Buchnera aphidicola (Macrosiphoniella sanborni): one gene and its partner. The protein of the gene in region 2 binds, or shares a complex with, the protein of the main gene of each other region. Links are inferred from orthologs where the notes say so. Each region holds a gene or a part of one and is shown on either strand. Other genes may lie near its edges. The genes, in order: dnaG and dnaB.

What was found.
Region 1: the proteins of dnaB (region 2) and dnaG are in contact, whole or in part, in a crystal structure (PDB 2R6A), measured with the Geobacillus stearothermophilus proteins. The link is inferred for Buchnera aphidicola (Macrosiphoniella sanborni) from one-to-one orthologs. Residues at the interface, in WP_033016901.1 of Geobacillus stearothermophilus: Ser13, Glu15, Ala16, Gln18, Glu91, Leu92, Asp94, Ala95, Val96, Pro97, Thr98, Ala99, Ala100, Asn101, Tyr104, Tyr105, Ile108; in WP_049624496.1 of Geobacillus stearothermophilus: Lys456, Leu457, Leu458, Pro459, Ala460, Asn463, Ala464, Leu467, Leu535, Leu536, Ile537, Ala538, Gln544, Glu545, Asp548, Tyr549, His552.

What each region holds. Positions count from the first base shown.
Region 1 is NZ_CP034864.1:58,421-70,046, forward strand. Bases 1-2,873 are described here. They hold dnaG (DNA primase), read right to left. Parts: upstream 2,368-2,873; coding sequence 634-2,367; downstream 1-633. Other genes in these bases: rpoD (RNA polymerase sigma factor RpoD), read right to left, coding at 1-460; rpsU (30S ribosomal protein S21), read right to left, coding at 2,440-2,655; tsaD (tRNA (adenosine(37)-N6)-threonylcarbamoyltransferase complex transferase subunit TsaD), read left to right, coding at 2,836-2,873. Outside these bases: more of tsaD, read left to right, coding at 2,874-3,855; ribB (3,4-dihydroxy-2-butanone-4-phosphate synthase), read right to left, coding at 3,824-4,471; rfaE1 (D-glycero-beta-D-manno-heptose-7-phosphate kinase), read right to left, coding at 4,776-5,723; D9V74_RS00285 (tRNA CCA-pyrophosphorylase), read left to right, coding at 5,963-7,213; D9V74_RS00290 (undecaprenyl-diphosphate phosphatase), read right to left, coding at 7,229-8,035; crr (PTS glucose transporter subunit IIA), read right to left, coding at 8,127-8,630; phosphoenolpyruvate-protein phosphotransferase PtsI, read right to left, coding at 8,684-10,399; D9V74_RS00305 (HPr family phosphocarrier protein), read right to left, coding at 10,549-10,806; cysK (cysteine synthase A), read right to left, coding at 10,955-11,626. UniProt on the Escherichia coli protein: RNA polymerase that catalyzes the synthesis of short RNA molecules used as primers for DNA polymerase during DNA replication.
Region 2 is NZ_CP034864.1:559,532-571,217, reverse strand. What follows is about bases 4,628-7,560. They hold dnaB (replicative DNA helicase), read right to left. Parts: upstream 6,818-7,560; coding sequence 5,438-6,817; downstream 4,628-5,437. Other genes in these bases: D9V74_RS02605 (single-stranded DNA-binding protein), read left to right, coding at 7,315-7,560; gshB (glutathione synthase), read right to left, coding at 4,628-5,158. In the rest of the region: D9V74_RS02640 (oxidative damage protection protein), read right to left, coding at 1-11; mutY (A/G-specific adenine glycosylase), read right to left, coding at 8-1,081; tRNA (guanosine(46)-N7)-methyltransferase TrmB, read left to right, coding at 1,202-1,939; radical SAM family heme chaperone HemW, read right to left, coding at 1,931-3,061; Holliday junction resolvase RuvX, read right to left, coding at 3,772-4,185; more of gshB, read right to left, coding at 4,187-4,627; more of D9V74_RS02605, read left to right, coding at 7,561-7,827; pimeloyl-ACP methyl ester esterase BioH, read right to left, coding at 7,883-8,653; D9V74_RS02595 (NfuA family Fe-S biogenesis protein), read left to right, coding at 8,769-9,365; D9V74_RS02590 (peptide chain release factor 3), read left to right, coding at 9,475-11,070; D9V74_RS02585 (phosphopentomutase), read left to right, coding at 11,125-11,686. UniProt on the Escherichia coli protein: The main replicative DNA helicase, it participates in initiation and elongation during chromosome replication. Travels ahead of the DNA replisome, separating dsDNA into templates for DNA synthesis.

The DNA of each region.
Region 1 (11,626 bases), 510 kb from region 2 along the record:
GAACACGATCATATTGATCTAAAAGATATGTAATTGCTTCTGGATATTCTGATACTGAGCATTGAACTTGATTAATACCTTCTTCAATACGTTTAGCGATATCAATTTCACCTTCTCTTGTGAGCAACTCAACAGTTCCCATCTCTCTCATATACATTCGTACTGGATCTGTAGTACGTCCTAATTCTGATTCGACACTAGATAATACTTGTGTTGCGGCTTCAACTGCATCTTCATCCGTATCTGTATTAATTTCATTTAAGATTAGATCATCAGCGTCAGGTGCTTCTTCAACTACTGGGATGCCCATGTCATTAATCATTTGAATAATATCATTGATTTGTTCAGAATCAATAATGTCTTCTGGTAAATGATCGTTAACTTCAGAATAGGTTAAATATCCTTGCTCTTTGCCGTGTGTGACAAGTAGTTTAAGTTGCGACTGTGGGTTTTGATCCATAATACGGTATCCAGATTGTATTAATTTGATGAATGTTAATTGACTATCATGTCAATAATGAATACTAAAATTATCTTAAAATTTTAAAGAGATCAATAAATACTTAATATCTAAATATCTATCTATATAATTAAAAAGTTTAGTTGATGTTATATTTTTATAAAATTTAAATATTATTTTTTAGATAATGCCTGATTAATAGACCAAATTTCTTTTTTTTCATTAATTGTTAATCCTTTTATTCTTTCTTGAGTAATAAGATATTCTTGTCTTTTTTCTAAAACTTTATCATATATATTCATTAATAAATCTAAAAACATATTTTGAATTTCTTCCTGAATAATCATATGGTCCCATGTAGATAAGATTTTTAAAATATTAATAATTTTTTTATTTCTATATAATTCTAATAATTGACCTGTATTTATATTAGGATGTTCAAGACATGTTTTTAATATTTCAAGAAAAATAGGAAGCCCTTTTAATTTTAAATTTTGAAATTTTATTATTGAAGGTACTATTTTAGATAAATTTGGATTTTGTACAAGTAAACCTATTAGTATACGCATTGGAGTTCGTTTAATTTGAAAATATGATCGATTTTGTTTTTGCATCTCTTTTTCATATAAAAATTTTTTAAATTGATTATCATCTAAAATTCCTATCATTCTTGCTAATATTTGACGTAAATAAATACGAATTGTATCACTAGAAATAGTATTAATTAAAGGTAAAGCATAAGTGCTTAAATAAAATTTATCATCATTAGATGATAAATTAATGTTTTTTAATATATTTTTAAAAAAAAATTGTGACATAGTTATTGCATGATTAATTCGGATTTGAAATTTTTCGCTACCTTCTTTTCTAATAATACTATCAGGATCTTCATTATTTGGTAATAAAATAAATTTTAATGTTTTTTTTTCTGATATATACGGTAAAGCTTTTTTTAAAGTTTGCCAGGCTGCATTTTTTCCGGCTTGGTCACCGTCATAACAGTATATAATTATATCTGTATTTTGAAAGAGCAGTTGAATATGTTCACTAGTTGTTGCAGTACCTAATGAAGACACGACATAATTGATATTATATTGTGTTAACGTAATAACATCAATAAATCCTTCGACAACTAATAAGTATCTAGGTTTAGAAAATTTTTTTTTAACTTGATATAATCCATAAATTTCTTTTCTTTTATGAAAAATATATGTTTCAGGTGAATTGAGGTATTTTGGTGGAATATTATTTAATGTACGACCGCCAAAACCTATAATTCTACCATGATGATCTTGAATAGGAAATATTATACGTCCTTGTAATCTATCATATTTATATCCTTTTTTATTAATAGCGATTATATTATGTATCAGTAATTCTTCTTCAAATTTTTTGGTAATATTAAGTTTTTTATGAAAATCGTTCCAATATACACTAGAAACTCCAATTAAAAAATCATCAATCATTTTTTGATTAATACCTCTATCAGACAAATATTTTTTTGCTGAATTAGTAAAGAGAATATTTTTTTGATATAATTTACACATTTTATTCATTAATAAATATAATTTTTGTTTTTGAAAATATAAATTATTTTGAGTTGTATGTTCAAATGGAATTTTGACACCATGTATAAAAGAAAGTTCTTCAATGCTTTCTAGAAAACTTAACTGTTCATATTGCATTAAAAAATCAATAGCATTTCCATGTGCATGACATCCAAAACAGTAGTAAAATTGTTTTTCATTACTAACAGTAAATGATGGATTTCGATCGTCATGAAAAGGGCAATTTGTTTTATAATTTTGTCCATATTTTTTTAATATTACGCGTCTATTAATTAATTCTACAATATTTGTTCGAAATAGAAGGTCAGTAATGAAATGTTTTGGTATTTTTCCAGACATAATATATTTTATGATTAAATTAATTTCCGTTCTTAAAAAAGAACGGTGTTAGTTATGAGTTTTTGAAATTATTTAGTACATACGAATTCGTCTTGCATTTTCTCGTGTAAGTTTTTTAGCGAGTCTTTTAACGGCAGAAGCTTTTGCACGTTTACGTTCAGTTGTTGGTTTTTCATAAAATTCTCTACGACGAATTTCAGCTAAAATTCCAGCTTTTTCACAAGATCTTTTAAATCGACGAAGTGCTACATCAAATGGTTCATTGTCACGAACTTTTATTATTGGCATGTAAGATTGACCTCAATTATAAAAAAAACAAAATATATTTAAGATAATAGATCCTATATTAATTGATATTATATTGCAAAATATCATTTTTTATAAAATTAATTTATTTAGAAAATATTAATTAAATATTATTATGTAATATATTCTTATTTTCACATTTTTAAATTTAGGTATGACTTAATGAAAATATTAGGTATTGAAACATCTTGCGATGACACTGGAATAGCAATTTATGATAGTAATAAAGGATTGTTAATTAATGAAATATTGAATCAAAAAAAAATGAATAATATTTATGGCGGTATCGTACCAGAATTAGCATCTCGTGAACATATGAAATCAATAATTTTGTTATTAAAAAAAGTTTTTAAAAAATATAATATTTCTAAAGAAATTAATTTAATTGCATATACTGCAGGTCCAGGTTTAGTTGGGTCTTTGTTAGTTGGAGCAACATTTGCATGTTCATTAGGTTTATCTTTAAATATTCCAGTTCTTCCTGTACATCATATGGAAGCTCACCTTTTATCGCCTATGTTAAATTGTAAATCAATTCAATTTCCATTTATTGGATTATTGGTTTCAGGAAAACATACAGAAATTATTGCGGCGTATAAATTAGGTAAATATGAAATATTGGGAAATTGTTTAGATGATGCAGTTGGTGAAGCTTTTGATAAAACTGCAAAATTATTAGGATTAAAATATCCAGGTGGTCCAGAATTATCGAATTTAGCACGTCAAGGAATTAAAAATAAATTGTGTTTTCCCAGACCTATGATATATCATTCAAGTTTAAATTTTAGTTTTTCTGGTTTAAAGACTTTTTCTGCTGAAGTTATTAAAAAATGTAATAAAAGTATACAAGAAAAAGCAAATATTGCAAGAGCATTTGAAGATGCAGTAATTGAAACATTGTTAATTAAGACTAAAAAAGCATTAAAAAAGAAAAAATGGAATCGTTTAATTATAGCTGGTGGTGTTAGTTCCAATTTACGTTTACGTTATGAAGCTAAAAAGATGATAAAAAAACATTTTAATGGAACAGTTTTTTTTTCTGATTTACAGTATTGTACAGATAATGCTGCTATGATTGCATATCTCGGATTTATGCGTGCAAAAGAAGCAAATATTTCTCCATTAGAAATATTAGTAAAACCAAAATGGTCTATGAATGATTTATATTTTTCATGTAAATAATTAAATCTTTTATAGTTAATATTTGCATATTTTTATTTTCAGCAAATGAAATTATATCAGACGTACGTGCCATAGTCCCATCTTTATTAGTGAGTTCGCAAATAACTCCAAACGGTTTAAAGCCTGCTAAAGAAACAATTTCTATAGCAGCTTCTGTATGACCTGCTCTTGATAAAATACCCCCATTGTCAGCTCTCAATGGAAAGACATGTCCTGGTCTATTTAAATCGCTAGGTTTAGCATGATCAGAAATCGCAGTTTTTATAGTTGTTAATCTATCTTTAGCTGATACTCCAGTAGTAATTCCCTTAGAAGCTTCTATTGTGACAGTAAAACCTGTACGATACGTACTAGTATTTTTTTTTACCATCATAGGTAAATTCAATTGTTTGCGTGTTGATTCAGTGATGCATAGACATACTATACCGCTACCATATCGAATAGTTAATGCCATTTGTTCTACTGTCATATTTTCACACGCAAAAACAAGATCTCCTTCATTTTCACGTTTTTCATCATCTAATATAATAATTCCTTCACCAGATTGCAAAGCAAATATTGCTTTTTGAATTCGTTCTATAGGTGTTCCAAATTTAGACGGTAGTATTCGACTCATTATAATAATCTTAATAAGATAAGGTTGAACTAGTAGGAAATGAAACTTTATTTAATAAACTTTTATTAATTTAATATTTTATTATTTTAATAATTGAAACTAATTTATTGTATATTGAATTCAATTTAAGAGCAATCTAGAAATTTTAAGTTAAAAGAAGATTTTTAGTATTTTTTTCTGGTATTAAAATGATTTTTATTTAAAAAATATTACTGAATATTTAGTATTTACTATAAATATTGATTATTTAATAAGTTTTTTTAATATAAAATTTTTTAAAAAAATGATAAAATCATTCTTTATTTTATGAACAATTTAATGCTGTATTTAATTCATGAATTGTTAGTGTTTCAGTACCAATTTTTTTTATGACTATACCAGCTCCAATATTAGCATAAAAACATGATTCTTCTAAAGAATATCCTTTAGCTAAAGAAGCGGCGATAATAGCAATCACTGTATCTCCAGCACCAGTAACATCGTAAGCTTTATGAGAGCTTGCAGGAAAATGTATTGGTTTTTTTTGGTATTGAAATAATGTCATTCCATCTTTAGATCGAGTAATGAGTAATGCTGATAATTTAAGTTTATATAATAATTTCATTCCTCTATCTAAAATTTCATCTTCTTGATAACATTTTCCAACTATTTTTTCAAATTCAGAAAGATTTGGGGTCAATAAACTAGCTCCAGAATATTTTTCAAAGTTTATACCTTTAGGATCTATAAGTATCGGAATAGACATTTTTTTAGTAAAATGAATTATATTTGGTATATTCATTAAAGTTCCTTTTGCATAATCCGATAATACTAAAATTTTATGTTGTGATAATGAATTAATAATTTTTTGATATAATAAATTTTCATTATTAAAAAGATATTTTTCTTGCAAATCTATACGAATTAATTGTTTGTTATCTGATAAAATTCTAATTTTTGTAATAGTTTTATGATTTTTAATAGCAATTAAATCCTGATTAATTCTAATATGATTTAGTAATTTTTTTACTTTCATTCCTTCATTATCCATCCCAATATATCCAATAATTTTACAATCACCTCCAATTTTTGCAATATTTTTAGCTACATTAGCAGCTCCTCCTGGTTGTTCTTGAATCTCTTGAATTGGTACAATAGGAATGAATTTTTCAAATAGCTTATAATGATTTTTACTATACCAGTAAGAGTCTAGTATAATATCTCCAACAACTAGAACGAGCGCATTATTCAAATTAATTAATTTTTTTTTCATAGTTTAATCTCTACAATATGAATATTATCTTAAATAATAACATTTAATATGTTTTCATAAAATAAAAGTTTATCAACATTTATATAGATAAGATAATTTTTTATATATTTATATTTATTGTATTTTTTTATATATTATTTATTTATTATATTAGTATAAAGTTGAATTATTTAAAATAAAAAAATAATTCAGGTAATTAGATAGTATTAATTATAGAACAACTAGTATGAGAAATTAATATGAAAATATATCTAGTAGGAGGAGCAATTCGTGATGCATTACTTAATTTACCTGTTAAAGATAAAGATTGGGTTGTAGTGGGTGGTACAAAAAAAATATTATTAGAAAAAAAATTTCAACAAGTTGGTAAAGATTTTCCAGTATTTTTGCATCCAGAAACACATGAAGAATATGCTTTAGCAAGAAAAGAACGAAAATCTGGTAGAGGATATACTGGTTTTGATACTGAATATCATTCTAATGTTACTTTAGAAGAAGATTTAGTAAGACGTGATTTAACAATGAATGCAATTGCACAAGATGAATATGGTAATTATATTGATCCTTTTCACGGGCAAAAAGATATAAAATGTCGTTTAATACGACATGTTTCTGAATCTTTTATAGAAGATCCATTGCGAGTGTTACGTACAGCGAGATTTGCTGCAACATTAGTTCATTTAGGATTTACAATCGCAGAAGAAACTATGATTTTAATGAAAACTATAGTGAAAAAAAAAGAATTATCATATCTGACTACTAATAGAATATGGAATGAAACAGAGAAAGCTTTTAAAACACATAATCCGCATGTATATTTTCAAGTATTATATCAATGTAGTGCATTACATTTTTTTTTCCCGAAGATGTTTTTTTTATACGAAAAAAATTTTTTTTTCGATTATAGACTTTTAAAAAAATTTTATGATCATAATATAATATTCATGAAATTAGCTAAAATATCGATACAATATAAGGATATTGACATTCGTTTTTCTTATTTATGTCAATGTATTTTAGTTAATAATATTTATAAAAATTTTTCTAAAATATTTTTTGATATATCTTCTTCTTCTATTATAAATAATTTATGTAAAAATTTTCAGATTCCTTCATATATTAGAGAGATAGCGGTTTTAAATGTAGGATTTTATTACTTTTTAAATACTATTTATTATCAATCATCTGAAAATATTATAAAATTATTATTAAAAGTTGACGCTTGGAGAAAACCAGAACGTATTGAAAAAATAGCTATTTTAATTAATTTTGATTTTTTAAATAAATTAGAAATACAATATTTTGATATTCTACCTGGAAATTTTTTAAAAAAATGTTTTTCTATTGTTAGTAATATTTCTGTTCAATCTATTTTAAAAAAGGGTTTTCAAGGCTATCAAATTAAAAAAGAATTAATGCGTTTAAGAATTGAAAAATTAGAATTATGGCGTCATAAAAATATAAACTTTATTTTATTTAAAAAAAAATAATTTTTAATTAAATAATTAATTATTTAATGAAAAAAAATAAATTAATCCAGATATTGTAAAACGATATATTCCAAAAAATATTAATGATGTGTTATTTAATATTTTTAATAAAATACGAACAAATATTAAAGAAACTAAAAAAGATATGGTGAATCCTATAAAAAATATTGGAATATCTAATATTTTAATATTTGTTAAATGTTTTGATAAATCAAAAAAAGATACTCCAATTAATAATGGAACAGATATTATAAAAGAAAATTCTATTGCAACTGATTTTTTTATACCTAATAGAATAGCAGTTGCTATAGTGACGCCAGATCTTGAAAAACCAGGATATAAAGAAAGAATTTGAAATATTCCAATGATAGTAGATTGTAAAATACTGATATTATAAATATTATATATTTTATACTTTTTAGGTTTAAAGATTTCAGAAAAAAATAGTAATAATCCACCAGATATCAAACCAATAATAACGTTTTGAATATTAAATAATTTTTTAATTTTTTTATAAAACATCAATCCCAAAAATATTGTTGGCGCAATAGCACAAAGAATATGAATATTATTTATTTTTTTTTTAAGAATATTAGATTTTATTATTTTTAAAATTTTTTTTCGGAAGAAGTATAAAATAGATAAACTAGAACCTAGTTGAGTAAGTATTTCTAATATTTTTATATTGTTATTTTCTATGTTTAAATTTAAATAATAAGAGGCAATAATCATATGTCCTGTAGATGAGATAGGAAGAAATTCTGTTATTCCTTCTATGATGCCAATAATAATAGAAGTAATAATTTGATATAAATCAATCATATTTACTCCTTTAAATAACATAAATTATCATTAATTATAATAATAATTGAAAACGGTACTAAATAACAGCACCGTTTTTTTATATTAAAAATTAATTATATAAAGTTATAATAACTGTTTCCCCAGCAATAATGGCGCCAGATGATTTTTCAATTTTTTTAAAATTATCTATATTAGATATTACTACAGGAGTCAAAACAGATTTCGCATTATTTTTTAAAAAATCTAAATCAAATAAAATAATTTTATCTCCTATTTGAACTTTTTGTTTATCTTTAGCTATTGTGGTAAATCCTTGTCCTTTTAATTTTACTGTATCAATTCCGAAATGAACGAATAATTCAACATCGTCCTCTGAAATAATTGAAAATGCATGTTTGCTTTCAAATATTTTTCCAATAGTTCCATTCACTGGTGCGAGTATTTGATTTCCTATTGGTTTAATAGCAATCCCATCCCCGACAATTTTTTTAGAAAAAACAGGATCTGGAATATCTTCTATGTTTAGAATATCACCAGATATAGGTGCAATAATTTTTATTTTTTTAGAAAAATTGGTTTTTTTACTATTAAACAAGTTAGAAAAGAAACTCATTTTTTTCTCCTAATTACTTTTTTATATTATTTTTTTTCATAATTTTCTACCTTTTAATAATTAACAAATGTTTCTATTAAATGAATTATTTCTTTGATTGTTGGTAATGTTAATGCTACTTTTGCTAATTTTTGAGCATCTGAAAAATATGTTTGTCGAATGATTTTTTTAATTTTAGGAATATTTATAGAGCTCATACTAAATTCATCTAATCCCATACCTAATAAAAGAATTGCAGCACGTTCATCTCCTGCAAATTCTCCACACATGCCAGTCCATTTACCATGTTCATGTGAAATGTTTATTACTTTTTGAATTAATTTTAAAACAGCTGGATGCATGGGATTATAAAGATGTGAAATTAATTTATTTCCTCTATCAACAGCTAAAGTATATTGTGTTAAATCATTAGTACCAATACTGAAAAAATCTACTTCTTTAATTAAATATTTTGCAATGATAGCTGAAGATGGAGTTTCAATCATAATTCCAATTTTAATATTTTTATCAAATAATATATTTTTTTTATTTAATATATCTTTTAGTATATTTATCTCTGATTTTAATAATCTGATTTCTTCTACAGATATTATCATAGGAAATAGAATACATATTTTACCAAAAGCAGAAGCTCTAAGAATGGCTTTTAATTGTGCATGTAATATTTCTTTACGATCTATTGAAATACGTATAGCTCGCCATCCTAAAAAAGGATTTTCTTCTTTTGGCAAGTTCATATAAGGAAGATCTTTATCGCCTCCAATATCCATTGTTCTAATGATAACAGCTTTATTTTGCATTGATTCTGCAATTTCTTTATATGCTTGAAATTGTTCATTTTCAGTAGGTAAAGAATTTCTACCCATAAATAAAAATTCAGTACGATAGAGACCAATACATTCTGCACCATTATTTTTTGCAGAATTAATTTCTTGTAGATTCCCAATATTAGAACCTATTTTAATACTATGACCATCTAGAGTAGTCGCAGGTAAATTTTTTAAAATAATTAATTTATTTTTATTGAAGAAATATTTTCTTTGTATTATTTTTTTTTGATTAATTAATTCATCTGATGGATTAATAAAAATTTGATTATTAATAGAATCTAAAATAATATTATCATTATTGTTTACTATTTTTGTAATATTACCTGTTCCTACAATAGCAGGAATTTCTAAGGATCGTGCCATAATAGACGTATGTGATGTTTTACCTCCCAAGTCAGTAATAAATCCTAAAATATATTTTAGATTAATTTGAGCTGTTTCAGATGGAGTTAAATCTTTTGCAATTAAAATTACTTTTTTATTTATATTATTTAAATCTATAATATTGAGATTAAGTATATTTTTTAATAAACGATTTCCAATATCTCTTACATCAATTGCTCTATTTTTTAAATATTCATCTTCTAGATTTTCTAATGTTTTAGCTTGTCCTTCAATAATGATCTCAGTAGCTGCAGCGGCAGATATGTTTTTTTTTTGTATAAGAGATATTATTTCTTGTTCTAATTCTTCATCTTCGAGGAGCATGATATGACCTTCAAAGATACTTTCTTTATTTTCTCCTAAATTTTTTTTTGTCTTAATTTTAATTTCTGTTAATTGTTTTATTGATTTTTTTCTACCTTCAAAAAATTTTTCTATTTCGTTTTTAATATCTTTAATATTAATTAAATTCCGGTTAATAACAATTTTTTCTTCTTTTAGTAAAAGAGCTTGTCCAAAGGCTATACCCGGTGATGCTAAAATGCCTGAAATCATAACATGACCTTTAATAATAAATTGTGTCTATTTAGAGATAAAAATGACGTGTCAGGCGAATATATATTTGTATAAATTCATTAGAATTAATGTTTTTATTACATCTAATTGTTTTAGAAAATTTATAAAAATTTTTCTTTAATTAGAAACTATTCTAGTTCTGTCATTATTGCGGATAAATGTTTAATAGCTTTTTCTTCATCTTCACCTTCAGCTGAAAGTGTAATCAGACTTCCTTGAATTAAACCTAATGTTTGAATTTTAAATAAACTTTTTGCGTTGACTGATTTACCATTATAAATAATAGAGATATCAGAAATAAATTTTTTTGCTTCTTTTACAAATTGTGCAGCTGGACGAGTATGTAGCCCATGTGGTGCAGTTATTGTGATTTGGTTTGTAACCATTTTTTTTCCTTTAAAAATATTTTTTTAAATAATATTTCTATATATGGTTTTAATAATTTTTCTATTTTAAAAATATAAAAATATTATTTCTATAATTAAAATAAGATTTTTTATTTTTTTATTGAAAATAATATGATAGTACATTTATTTATTTTGTAATTAAATTGGAAAATAGTTCTGTACTCAAATAACGTTCTCCTGAAGAAGGCAAAATAACAACTATTTTCTTGTTTGAAAATATTTTTTTTTGTTGTATTTTGAGAGCAGCACATAAAGCAGCACCAGAAGAAATTCCTGCTAATATTCCTTCTTGTTTCATTAGCTTTCTAGCCATTTTAATTGATTCTTCACTAGAAACAGTAATTACTTTATCAATTAAGGTTAAATCTAAATTTTTAGGAATAAAGCCAGCACCAATACCTTGAATTTTATGTGGTCCAGGTGTTATATCTTTTCCTGTTAAAAATTGTGTAATAACAGGAGATTCAGAAGGTTCAACAGCGACACTAATAAAATTTTTCTTACCTTGAGTGATTTTTATATATTTTGTTATTCCTGTAATAGTTCCTCCTGTTCCTACAGCAGAAATTAAAATATCTATATTTCCTTGGGTATCATTCCAAATTTCTGGACCAGTAGTTTCTTCATGAATTTTAGGATTAGCAGGATTTTCAAATTGTTTTAATAAAAGATATTTTTCTTTATTGTCTAATACAATATTATTAGCTTTAGAAACAGCTCCTTGCATACCATATTGTCCATCGGTTAGTATTAATTTAGCACCTAAAACTTGCAGTAATTTTCTTCTTTCAATAGACAT
Region 2 (11,686 bases):
ATTCTATTCATAATTTTATAATCCTTGTTTTAAAAATATCTTTTTTAAATATTTCAAATATTCTTTGTACTGGTTTAGGTATTCCTATATGTTGCGGGTTTTTTAAATTATACCAAATATTTTTTTGATTTTCTTCATGTAATTGTGAAATATGAGTTAATTCGATAATAATTGGTTGAATATGTAAAATTAAATGACTAAATTTATGAGAAAATGATATCATTTTTTGATATGTATTAATATTTATTTTTTTTTCTTGAAGCCAATTTAAAGCTTTTTTTTCATTATTAAATTGTGGAAAACAAAAAAGATTGTTCCAAATATTTTTTTGAGTATTTTTTTGTAGCCAAAAATTATATTTATATTTAATTACGACGAACCAAAATAACTTATTAGGATAGATTTTCTTTTTATTTTTTAAGGGGTATTTATCCCATGCTTTTTGTATTTGTGCAATACATTTTTTATTTAATGGACAATATTGACATTTAGGATTAATACGTGTGCAAATAGATGCACCCAAATCCATCATACCTTGATTAAATTGAGCAGTATTATATATTGGAGTAATTGATTCAATAATTTTCCATAATTTTTTTTCTATTTTCTTATCTTGAACTGTACTCATAATACCATAGTAACGAATTAAAATTCTTTTAACATTACCATCTAATATAGGATAAAAAAAATTTAATGATAAAGATAAAATAGCTCCTGCTGTAGATCTTCCAATTCCCGGTAATTTTATGACATTTAAAAATTGATCAGGAAATTTTCCATTGTATTTTTCTCGTATAATTTTCACTGATTTATAAATATTTTTTGCTCTATTATAATAACCAAGACCACTCCATAAATATAAAACGTCATCTAATTTACTTTTATCAAGAGAACGTATATTTGGAAAATGTAATATAAATCTTTTAAAATATGGAATGACATATTTTACCGTAGTCTGTTGTAACATTATTTCAGATATCCAAACTGTATATAATGTTTTATTTTTTTGCCAAGGTAAATCTTTTCTGCCATATTTATGGTACCAATTTATTATTAATTGTGAAAAAAAATATGTTGTCATTATTATATAAACCATGTGATAAAAATTTTTTAGTATATTTTAATAATATTAATATTATGATATTCTTAAAAAATCATAATTAGAAATTTTTTATTAATTTATTAAGATTTATGAAAAAATATGAGAAATAATATTTTTATACCAAAATATAAAAAAGATGGTACTTTTTTACGCCAAATTCATAGTTTTATATTTCGTCAAAGGCGTCTTACTACTTCACAAAAAAATGCAATTCAAAAATATTGGTCTTGTATTGGTGTGAATTTTCAAGATCAATTATTAAATCTATCGTCTATATTTAATTCAAATTATCAAATTGTATTAGAAATTGGTTTTGGTTGCGGAAAAACTTTAATTCAAAATGCTATAAATTTTCCTAAAAAAAATTTTTTAGGAATTGAAGTATATAAATCTGGAATCGGTTCTTGTTTAAATTTAGCACATATTTATCAAGTTAAAAATTTAAGAATTATTTATCACGATGCGGTAGAAGTTATGAAATATATGATTCCAGATAATACTTTATCTATTGTACAAATTTTTTTTCCAGATCCTTGGAACAAAAAACGTCATCATAAAAGAAGACTTGTAAAAAAAAAATTTTTAGAAATTATTGCAAAAAAATTAATAATTAATGGTATATTACATGTTGCCACTGATTCTAAATCATATGCTTGTTATATATTAAATGAAATTAAAGATATTAATGAATATCAAAATTTATCTAAAAAAAATGATTTTATCCCCCGACCTATATCTCGTGTAATGACAAAATTTGAAATAAAAGCATGTATTCAGGGCAATAGTGTTTTTGATTTAATGTTTAAATTAAAAAATAATATTTCTGATTTAACTTAAAAAAATTTCTAGTAATGTATTTAAAAAAAATTTTCCTTTTTTTGTAACATACCAATGATTTGGATAATTTATTATTAAACCTTCTTTTTGTGCTATTTTAATTTTTTCTACTATAGTATTTTCATTAATATAAGTCATCTTTCTAAAATGCTTTTTAAAAACAGGTTGATATAACCTGAACATATTCATAAAATATTCAATTATTTTTTCTTCTCTAGAAATTATATGTTTTGAATGAAGATAATTTCCATTTAAAAAATGATGCATATTTTTGTTTTTAATAGTTCTAATAATTGTTCCATTTTTTTGAGTAATTTTTCCATGAGCACTACAACCTATTCCTATATAATCTCCAAAGTTCCAATAATTAAGATTATGTTTGCATTGATAATTGATCTTAGCATATGAAGATATTTCATATTTTTTATATCCTGATTTTTTTAATAATTTTTCCCCTTCTAATAACATCTGGAATACTAATTCTTCATGTGGTAAATGTATATTTTTTCTATAAAATACAGTGTTTGGTTCTATAGTAAATTGATACCATGAGATATGAGAAGGATTATATTCAATAGCTAATTTTAAATCTTCTAATGTATCTTCTAATAATTGATCAGGTAAACCATACATTAAATCTAAGTTTAAATTAGAATAATATTTTTTTGCTTCTATGATTGCATCTAGAGCTTCTTTTTTTTTGTATGTGCGTTCTATATTCTTTAATAAAGAAGAATTGAATGTTTGAATGCCTAATGACAAACGATTAATACCAACATTTTTATAATGAATAAAATTTTTATATTCTAATGTTTTAGGATTTGCTTCTATACTAATTTCTGCATTATTTAAAATGGTGTGTCTTTTTTTTATACCTAATATTAATTTTTGAATAGAGTCTTTTTTTAATAAACTAGGTGTTCCACCACCAATAAAAATCGTATTAATTATTCTATTATTTATCATTAGCAAATCTTTTTCAAAATCTTTAAAAATGTGTTCAATATATTTTTCTTCAGGAATACTAGTCTGACTGACATACGAATAGAAATCACAGTATCCACATTTTTTTGAGCACCAGGGAATATGAATATATAAACTTAGAGGAGGAAATTCAAACATAATAATATTTTTATCTTTTAAGTATTAATTTGAAAAATAATATTCATATTTTAAAAAATATGGTATCTGATTTTCATTATATCACTAATAGTAAATAATGATTCTTAAATATGGTAAATTAGTGTCTAATAATAAAGAATTTATAGCAGGAAAACGTTGTGTTTTTATTGATGATTACATACTCTTTATTTCTATCTTTTATTTTAGGAATAGCTATTATTTTTCTTAATTTTCATTGTGGACAATAAAGAAACTATTTTCTCTAGTTTTAGATAGCTTTTATTTCTACTTCTTGAATAGTTTTGATTTTTATTAAGGCGTTATAAGATGTCTAAAAGTCTAAATTTTTTTAATAAAATAGTAATTTTTTCTTATTCTATTATGTGATATTAATTTTTAGTACCAAAAACAGTTTTAAAAAATGTTTTTATTTTTAATAGATGATATTTTATTAATAAAATATCATTTCATGTTTTTATATTTCTTTAATTTTCTATTTTTAAAATACGTAATTGTAAATGGTTTTCTTTAAAATGATTAATTTTTTCTGGTATTGATGTTCAATTAGCATGTTAATTTTTTTACTTATTTTTATGATGTTCAGATTTCTTGGAAAGAGATGAGTGTTTTTATATATTTTTATTTGAAATTATAGTAAACTTTATTGATATTATTTTTTTGTATAATAATGTTTATAAAATATTTATTAATTAATCATATTCATTAAACCAACTTTCTAATATAATGACAGCAGCATAAGAATGAATTCTTTCTCTTTTTTTTAATGATTTAAAACCACTTTTGTTAAATAAAATTGATTTAGCTTCAACAGTTGTCAAGCGTTCATCATGCATTTTAACAATAATCTTAAATTTAGTATATAATATATGAGCAAATGCTTCAGATTTTTTTGTTATAGTTTGTTTAGTGCCATTGATATTTAATGGCAAACCTACAATAATAAATTTAGGTTTCCAAAAATGTATTAAATATTTTACTAAATTCCAATCAGGATGTCCATTTTGAGCATGTAAAAATTTTAACGGTCTCCCTCTTTTAGTAATATTTTCTCCTACAGCTACTCCAATTTTTTTAATTCCAAAATCAAATGCAAGTATTATCATTTTATGATCTCTGATATAATATTTTTTTTTCTATATAATCAAATAATATGCTTGTAATAGAAATATTTTTTTTAGATTCAATTTCACGAATACAGGTTGGACTTGTAACATTAATTTCGATAAGTTTATCACCTATTATATCTATACCAACAAAAATTAAACCTTTTTCTTTTAAAATTGGAGATAAATAATGTGCTATTTTCCAATCAGTTTTACTGAGAGCTTGTACTTTTCCTGTTCCACCAGCTGCTAAATTAGCTCTAGTTTCTCCAATTTTAGCAAGTCTTGCTAAACACCAAGGTATGGCTTTTCCGTTAATTATTAAAATTCTTTTATCACCAAATTTAATTTCTGGTAAATATTTTTGAATCATACAATATTTTGTTTGGTAAGAAGTCATTGTTTCTGCAATCACTGAAAAATTAGGATCATTTTTTTTAATACGAAAAATATTAGTTCCTCCCATACTATCTAATGGCTTAATAATAATATCTTGATTTTTTTCCCAAAATTGACGTATTTTATGAATATTTCTTGTTACTAAAGTATTAGTAGTTAATTCAGGAAACCATGATATAAACATTTTTTCATTGCAATCTCTTAAACTTTGAGGTTTATTAATAACAAGTGTACCCATTTTTTCGGCACGTTCTAAAATATATGTTGAATAAATAAATTCTATATTAAATGGTGGGTCTTTTCGCATTAAGATAACATCTAGTTCACTTAAAGAAATGTTTTTTTCTGCAATAAATTCATACCATTTTTCTATATTATTTTTTAATTTTATTATACGAGTTCTTGCATATGGTGTGCCTTCTAATAAATAAAGATCATTCATTTGCATATAATGTATAATATAATTTCTCTTTTGAGCTTCCAACATCATAGCGAAACTTGAATCTTTTTTTATATTAATTGATTTAATAGAATCCATAATGATTCCAATACTTAAATGTTTTTTCTTATACATAGATTAGATTATCTTATAATGAATTAAAAAATTAAAAAAAAGAGTTATATTAATAATAATGTCTGGATAAAAATGAAAAATATATTATTTTAATTATTTTATTTTCTAAAAATATTTTTATAAATCGTATTTTTTTATTGAATCATTTATTATAAAAAAAATTAATTTATTAAATAATTAAAAAATTAAATAATTAAAAAAATATTTTTGTAATTCAATAATTGATATTATATTTTCAAAATAAATTAGTAACAAATTTTTAAACAAACAACTTAATATTTAATCATATTTAGGACCTGCATAGTTATCAAATCTAGACCAATGTCCATTGAAAGTTAAACGAATGGTACCAATAGGACCATTTCTTTGTTTTCCTATTATAATTTCAGCTATTCCTTTAAAATCACTGTTTTCATTATAAATTTCATCACGATATATAAACATAATTAAATCTGCATCTTGTTCTAAAGATCCTGATTCACGTAAATCTGAATTTACTGGTCTTTTATCTGCTCTTTGTTCTAAAGAACGATTTAATTGTGATAATGCTATTACTGGAACTTGTAGTTCTTTTGCTAATGCTTTTAAAGTTCTAGATATTTCTGCAATTTCTAATGTACGATTTTCAGAAAGAGAGGGTACTCTCATAAGTTGTAAATAATCTACCATAATTAAAGTTAATCCATCGTTTTCACGATAAATACGCCGCGCGCGTGAACGTACTTCACTAGGAGTTAATGCTGAAGAATCATCAATATAAATATTCTTTTTTTTAAGTAATATATTAATAGTTCCAGATATTCGAGCCCAATCTTCATCGTTTAATTGTCCAGTTCTGATTCGGGCTTGATTTACTCGTGATAAAGAAGCTAATATACGCATCATAATTTGTTCTCCAGGCATTTCTAAACTAAATATTAATACAGGTTTATCATAAAGCATAGCAGCGTTTTCACATAAATTCATAGCAAATGTTGTTTTTCCCATAGAAGGTCTAGCAGCAATGATAATAAGTTCAGAACGTTGTAAACCTGATATTTTTTTATTTAAATCTTGATATCCAGTATTAATCCCTGTTACACCATCATTTGGTGATAAAAATAATTTTTCAATACTTGTAACAGTTTCATCAAGAATTTGTTCGATATTTTTTGGTCCTGAATCTTTTTTAAAACGTTTTTCTGCAATTTTAAAAACGCTTGATTCAGCATAATCTAATAATTCTTCGCTTTTTCTTCCTTGTGTATCGTATCCAGCATTAGCAATTTTATTAGCTACTAATATCATTTCTCTGACTATTGCACGTTCTCGAACAATATCAGCATACGCAGTAATATTAGCTGTACTTGGTGTATTCTTTGATAATTCAGCTAGATAAGAAAATCTACCCACACTTTCTAATTTACCCTTTTGTTCTAAAGATTCAGAAAGAGTAATTAAATCTATCGGATAGCCTAAATCAAGAAGTTTTTGCATTTCTTGAAATATTAATCGATGAGGTTTACTAAAAAAATCATCAGCTACTACATGCTCTGAAACATTATCCCATTGTTCATTATCTAACATTAAACCACCTAATACTGATTGTTCTGCTTCTAAAGAATGTGGTGGAATTTTTAATCGATTAATTTGATTTAAATATAATTTATTTTTAGCCATATTTTATTGCATATACCATTATTATTTAGTGAATCTATATGAAATTATATCGTAATATTGCAATAACACACTCTGTATAGACTAATCTAATTTTAGTCCTTTTAAAAATATTTTTCATTTTTTGTATTTCTTTTATCATGAAAATAAACATAAAAATATACTTAATATATGTGTCACGTTAACTATTTTATTTGATATTTTTTTCATGAAGAATTTATTAATAAATTACATCGATAATTTATTAAGCATAAAATAATCTGTTATAAAATAAATCTAAATTATAAATTAATTATGTGAAATATTTAATATTATTCATAGATTAATAATCAAAACTTATAAGGTTTTTATATTTATTAAATTGCAAAATATCTAAAAAATAATATAGCATTTTTTATAGATTTGATCATATTAAATAAAATATTTAAGATGTATAATTTAAATGAATATATACAAATATATTTTTTAATCATATTTCTTAAAAAAATGGAGTTCATGTTATGGCCAGTAGAGGTATAAACAAAGTTATTTTAATTGGGCATTTAGGTCAAGATCCTGAAGTTCGTTATATGCCTAATGGTAACGCAGTAGTTAATATAACATTAGCCACTTCAGAAAATTGGAAAGATAAAAATACTGGAGAAAACAAAGAAAAAACAGAATGGCATCGAATAGTGTTATTTGGAAAATTAGCAGAAATTGCGGGTGAATACCTTAGAAAAGGTTCTCAAGTATACATTGAAGGATCATTACAAACTAGAAAATGGCAAGATCAAAATGGAATTGAACGTTATACTACAGAAATTATTGTTAATATAGGTGGAACAATGCAAATGCTAGGGAGCCGTAATACTCATTTGCAAACATCATCAACTCATGAAAATAATAGCATTGAATCAAATATGAAAAAATCAGATCCAGGAGATTTTAAAAAAACATTAGAATCACATCATTCAAATAAAGATGTTATTCATACATCAGAAATAGATTTTGATGATGAAATTCCTTTTTGATAAAATATTAAAAATTTTTATTGTAGATAGCCCCGATTTTGGGGCTATATTTTTTTTAAAGAAAATGATTGAAATGTGATAAAATATAACAAAATTCTTTTTTTTTTGTGATAAATGGAGCATGAGCAGATTTTTTTATAATAATAGACTTTGTTTTAGGCCATTTTTTATCTAATATGGATATTATTTTTTTAGGTACTAAGTTATCTAGTTCTCCATATATTCTTAATAAAGGTGTTTGAAGAAATGTTAAATCTACACGTAAGTCAAATAATAAGATTATTTCTAGACTATTTTTTAATAATTTTATATTTGGTGATGATTGTAAAGATAAAATATTTTTTAGTATTATTATATCTTTACAGTTTTCTTCAGAATTTATTTTTTCTAAATCTAAAAAATTTCTTATTGTATAATGATATTTTGTTTTTAAATTAAAATAAAAATTATTAATTATTTTTTTTTTAATTCCTGGCCAGTTCTTTTTTTCGATAAAACATGGAGATGAAGCAACATTAATGATAGCTAAAATATATTCAGGATAATGCAATCCAAAATAATTGACAATGATACCTCCGAGTGACCATCCTATCCATATCGCATCTTTAGGCATTTTTTGACGTAATATTTCAACGATTTTATCTATTTTTATTGGAATAAGATTTTTATTTTGTCCTGATCCAGGTAAATCGATTAAATGAAATTTAAAATAGTATCTTAGTTCTTGAATAATAAATAACCAAATTTTTGAATTAATTCCCCATCCGTTTAATATGATAACATTAATTTTTCCGATTCCCATGATTTCCCAAGAAAAATTTTTCATTTATTTTCTCTTAACTATCTTAAAAATATTCGTTTTATATTAAATATAAATCTTCTTGTTTTTGTGTCAATAAATTAGTAAAATTATTATAAAATACTTAATTTAAGTAATGCTTATGATTATTGTTTCTAAAAATGCACAAAAACATCTTACATCACTGTTATCTCATGAACCTATTGGAACTCAAATACGAGTTTTTGTAATTCATCCAGGTACACAAATTGCAGAATGTGGTCTTGCATTTTGCCATGAAAATGAAATTGAAAAATTAGATATAAAATTAAAATATAAAAATTTTTTTATTTATGTTAATCAAGAAATTATTTCTTATTTAAAAAATGCAGAAATTGATTTAATTACTGATCACATTAGCTCACAATTAACATTAAAAGCTCCTTATGTTAAAAAGAATTGTTCTTTAGAGAAAAATTCTTTTTATTCAAAAGAATCTTCATTAGAAGAAAAAATACAAAATTTCTTAAATGAAGAAATTAATCCTCAATTATCCATGCATGGAGGACAAGTACATGTAACTAAAATCGATAAAACTGGTACAGTGACAATTAGATTTAGCGGAGGTTGTAATGGATGTTCAATGATTGGATTAACTTTAAAACAAACAGTAGAAAAAAAATTATTATCAACTTTTTCTGTAATAAAAAAAGTACGTGATGAAACAGAACATTTACATGGAACACATTCATTTTATTAATATTATATAATATATCTTACTACATCAATTGATGATAATTTTTTTAAAAATTTATAAAAAAAATAGTATATCAAAATATTTTTATTAAATGTTTTAAATGAGTATATATATGTTTGAAAACAAGCATGAACAGGAATTAATTAAAAGAAGAACATTTGCAATTATTTCGCATCCTGATGCTGGAAAAACTACTATTACTGAAAAAATGTTATTATTTGGTAAAGCAATTCATATTTCTGGAACAATTAAAGGGAGAAAAAATGGAAAATATGCTAAATCAGATTGGATGAATATTGAAAAAGAACGTGGTATTTCAGTTACTACATCTGTTATGCAATTTACATATAAAAATATTTTAATAAATTTATTAGATACTCCGGGTCATCAAGATTTTTCAGAGGATACATATCGTATCCTTACTGCAGTCGATTGCTGTGTGGTAATAATTGATGCAGCTAAAGGTATAGAAGAACGAACAAGAAAATTAATAGAAGTGACACGTATTCATAGTACTCCTATTATTACTTTTATTAATAAATTAGATCGTGATAGTTGTGATCCAATATCTCTTCTTGATGAAATTGAAAAAGATTTTAAAATGCATTGTATTCCTATTACTTGGCCGATTAGTTGTGGAAAAAATTTTCAAGGTGTATATCATATATATGATAAAACAATCCATTTTTATAAACATAAAATTATAAAAAAAAAATCTTATGTTATTCAAGATATTACTAATTTTTCTGATTCTTTTGTAAAAGAATCAATTGGAGTAGACTTATCTGAATATATTTCTAAAGAATTAGAATTAATTATTAATATATATCTTAAATTTAATCATAAAAAATTTTTAGAAGCAATGATAACCCCTATTTTTTTTGGTAGCGCACTTAGTAATTTTGGTGTAGACCATTTATTAAATAGTATAATACAATGGGCTCCTTCTCCTTTATATCGCCAAAGTAATAAACGTCGAGTTAATCCTCAAGAAAAAAAATTTACGGGTTTTGTATTTAAAATTCAAGCTAATATGGATTTAAAACACCGTGATAGAATAGCTTTTATAAGAATTGTTTCAGGGAAATATAAAAAAGGTATGAAATTGAAACATGTAAGAATTAAAAAATATATTATAGTTTCTGATGCTTTCTCTTTTTTAGCTGGAGAGAGAATATTAATTAAAAATGCATATCCTGGTGATGTTATAGGACTTCATAATCATGGAACAATTAAAATTGGAGATACATTTACAGAAGGAGAAGATATTAAATTTATTGGCATACCTAGTTTTGCACCAGAAATATTTCGTCAAATTTATTTGAAAAATCCTTTAAAACAAAAACAATTAAAAAAAGGTTTGATGCAGTTATCTGAAGAAGGAACCGTTCAAGTATTTCGACCTATTATTAATAATAATTTAATTTTAGGAGCTATTGGAATGTTGCAATTTGATGTTGTTATTGAACGTTTAAAAATAGAATATAATATTGATGCAATATATGAAAAAGTTAACATTATTCTTGCTCGTTGGATTAGGTCTAAAAATAATGACAGTATTAATAATTTTAAAAAAAATTATAGTTCTTATTTAGCTTATGATAATAACAATAATTTAATATATTTATCTCCAAGTATAGCTAATTTAAATATTGTTATGACTCAACATTCTGACATTTTTTTTGATTTAACACGAGAACAGGAATAATTTTAAAAATTTTCAAATGTGTTTATTTGTTAATATATTTTTGGAATTGTAATTATGAAACGGGTTTTTTTAATTGTTATAGATTCTTTAGGAATTGGTTCTAGTCCAGATGCGTATAAATTTAATGATGTTGGTGCAAATACATTTGGTCATATAGTAGAAAAATGTTTTTTAGGTAAAGTAAATATAGGAAGAAAAGGTGCTTTATATATTCCTAATTTAGTAAAATTAGGGATAATGCATGCTTTACAAAAATCTACAAAAAAAAATCTTTTAGGGTGTCATAATAATTCACATATTATTGGAAGTTATGGTTTTGCTAGTGAAATTTCTTCTGGAAAAGATACTACTTCAGGACATTGGGAAATTGCGGGAGTGCCAGTTTTAGATGATTGGTTTTATTTTTCCCAAAAAAATAATAGTTTTCCTGAAAATTTTTTAAAAAAAATTATAAATGTATCTAAATTAACAGGTTTTATTGGTAACTGTCATGCATCAGGTACTGATATTATAAATAATTTAGGGGAAGAACATATCAAAACCAATAAACCTATTATTTATACTTCATCAGATTCTGTTTTACAAATAGCATGTCACGAAGTTTTTTTTGGATTAT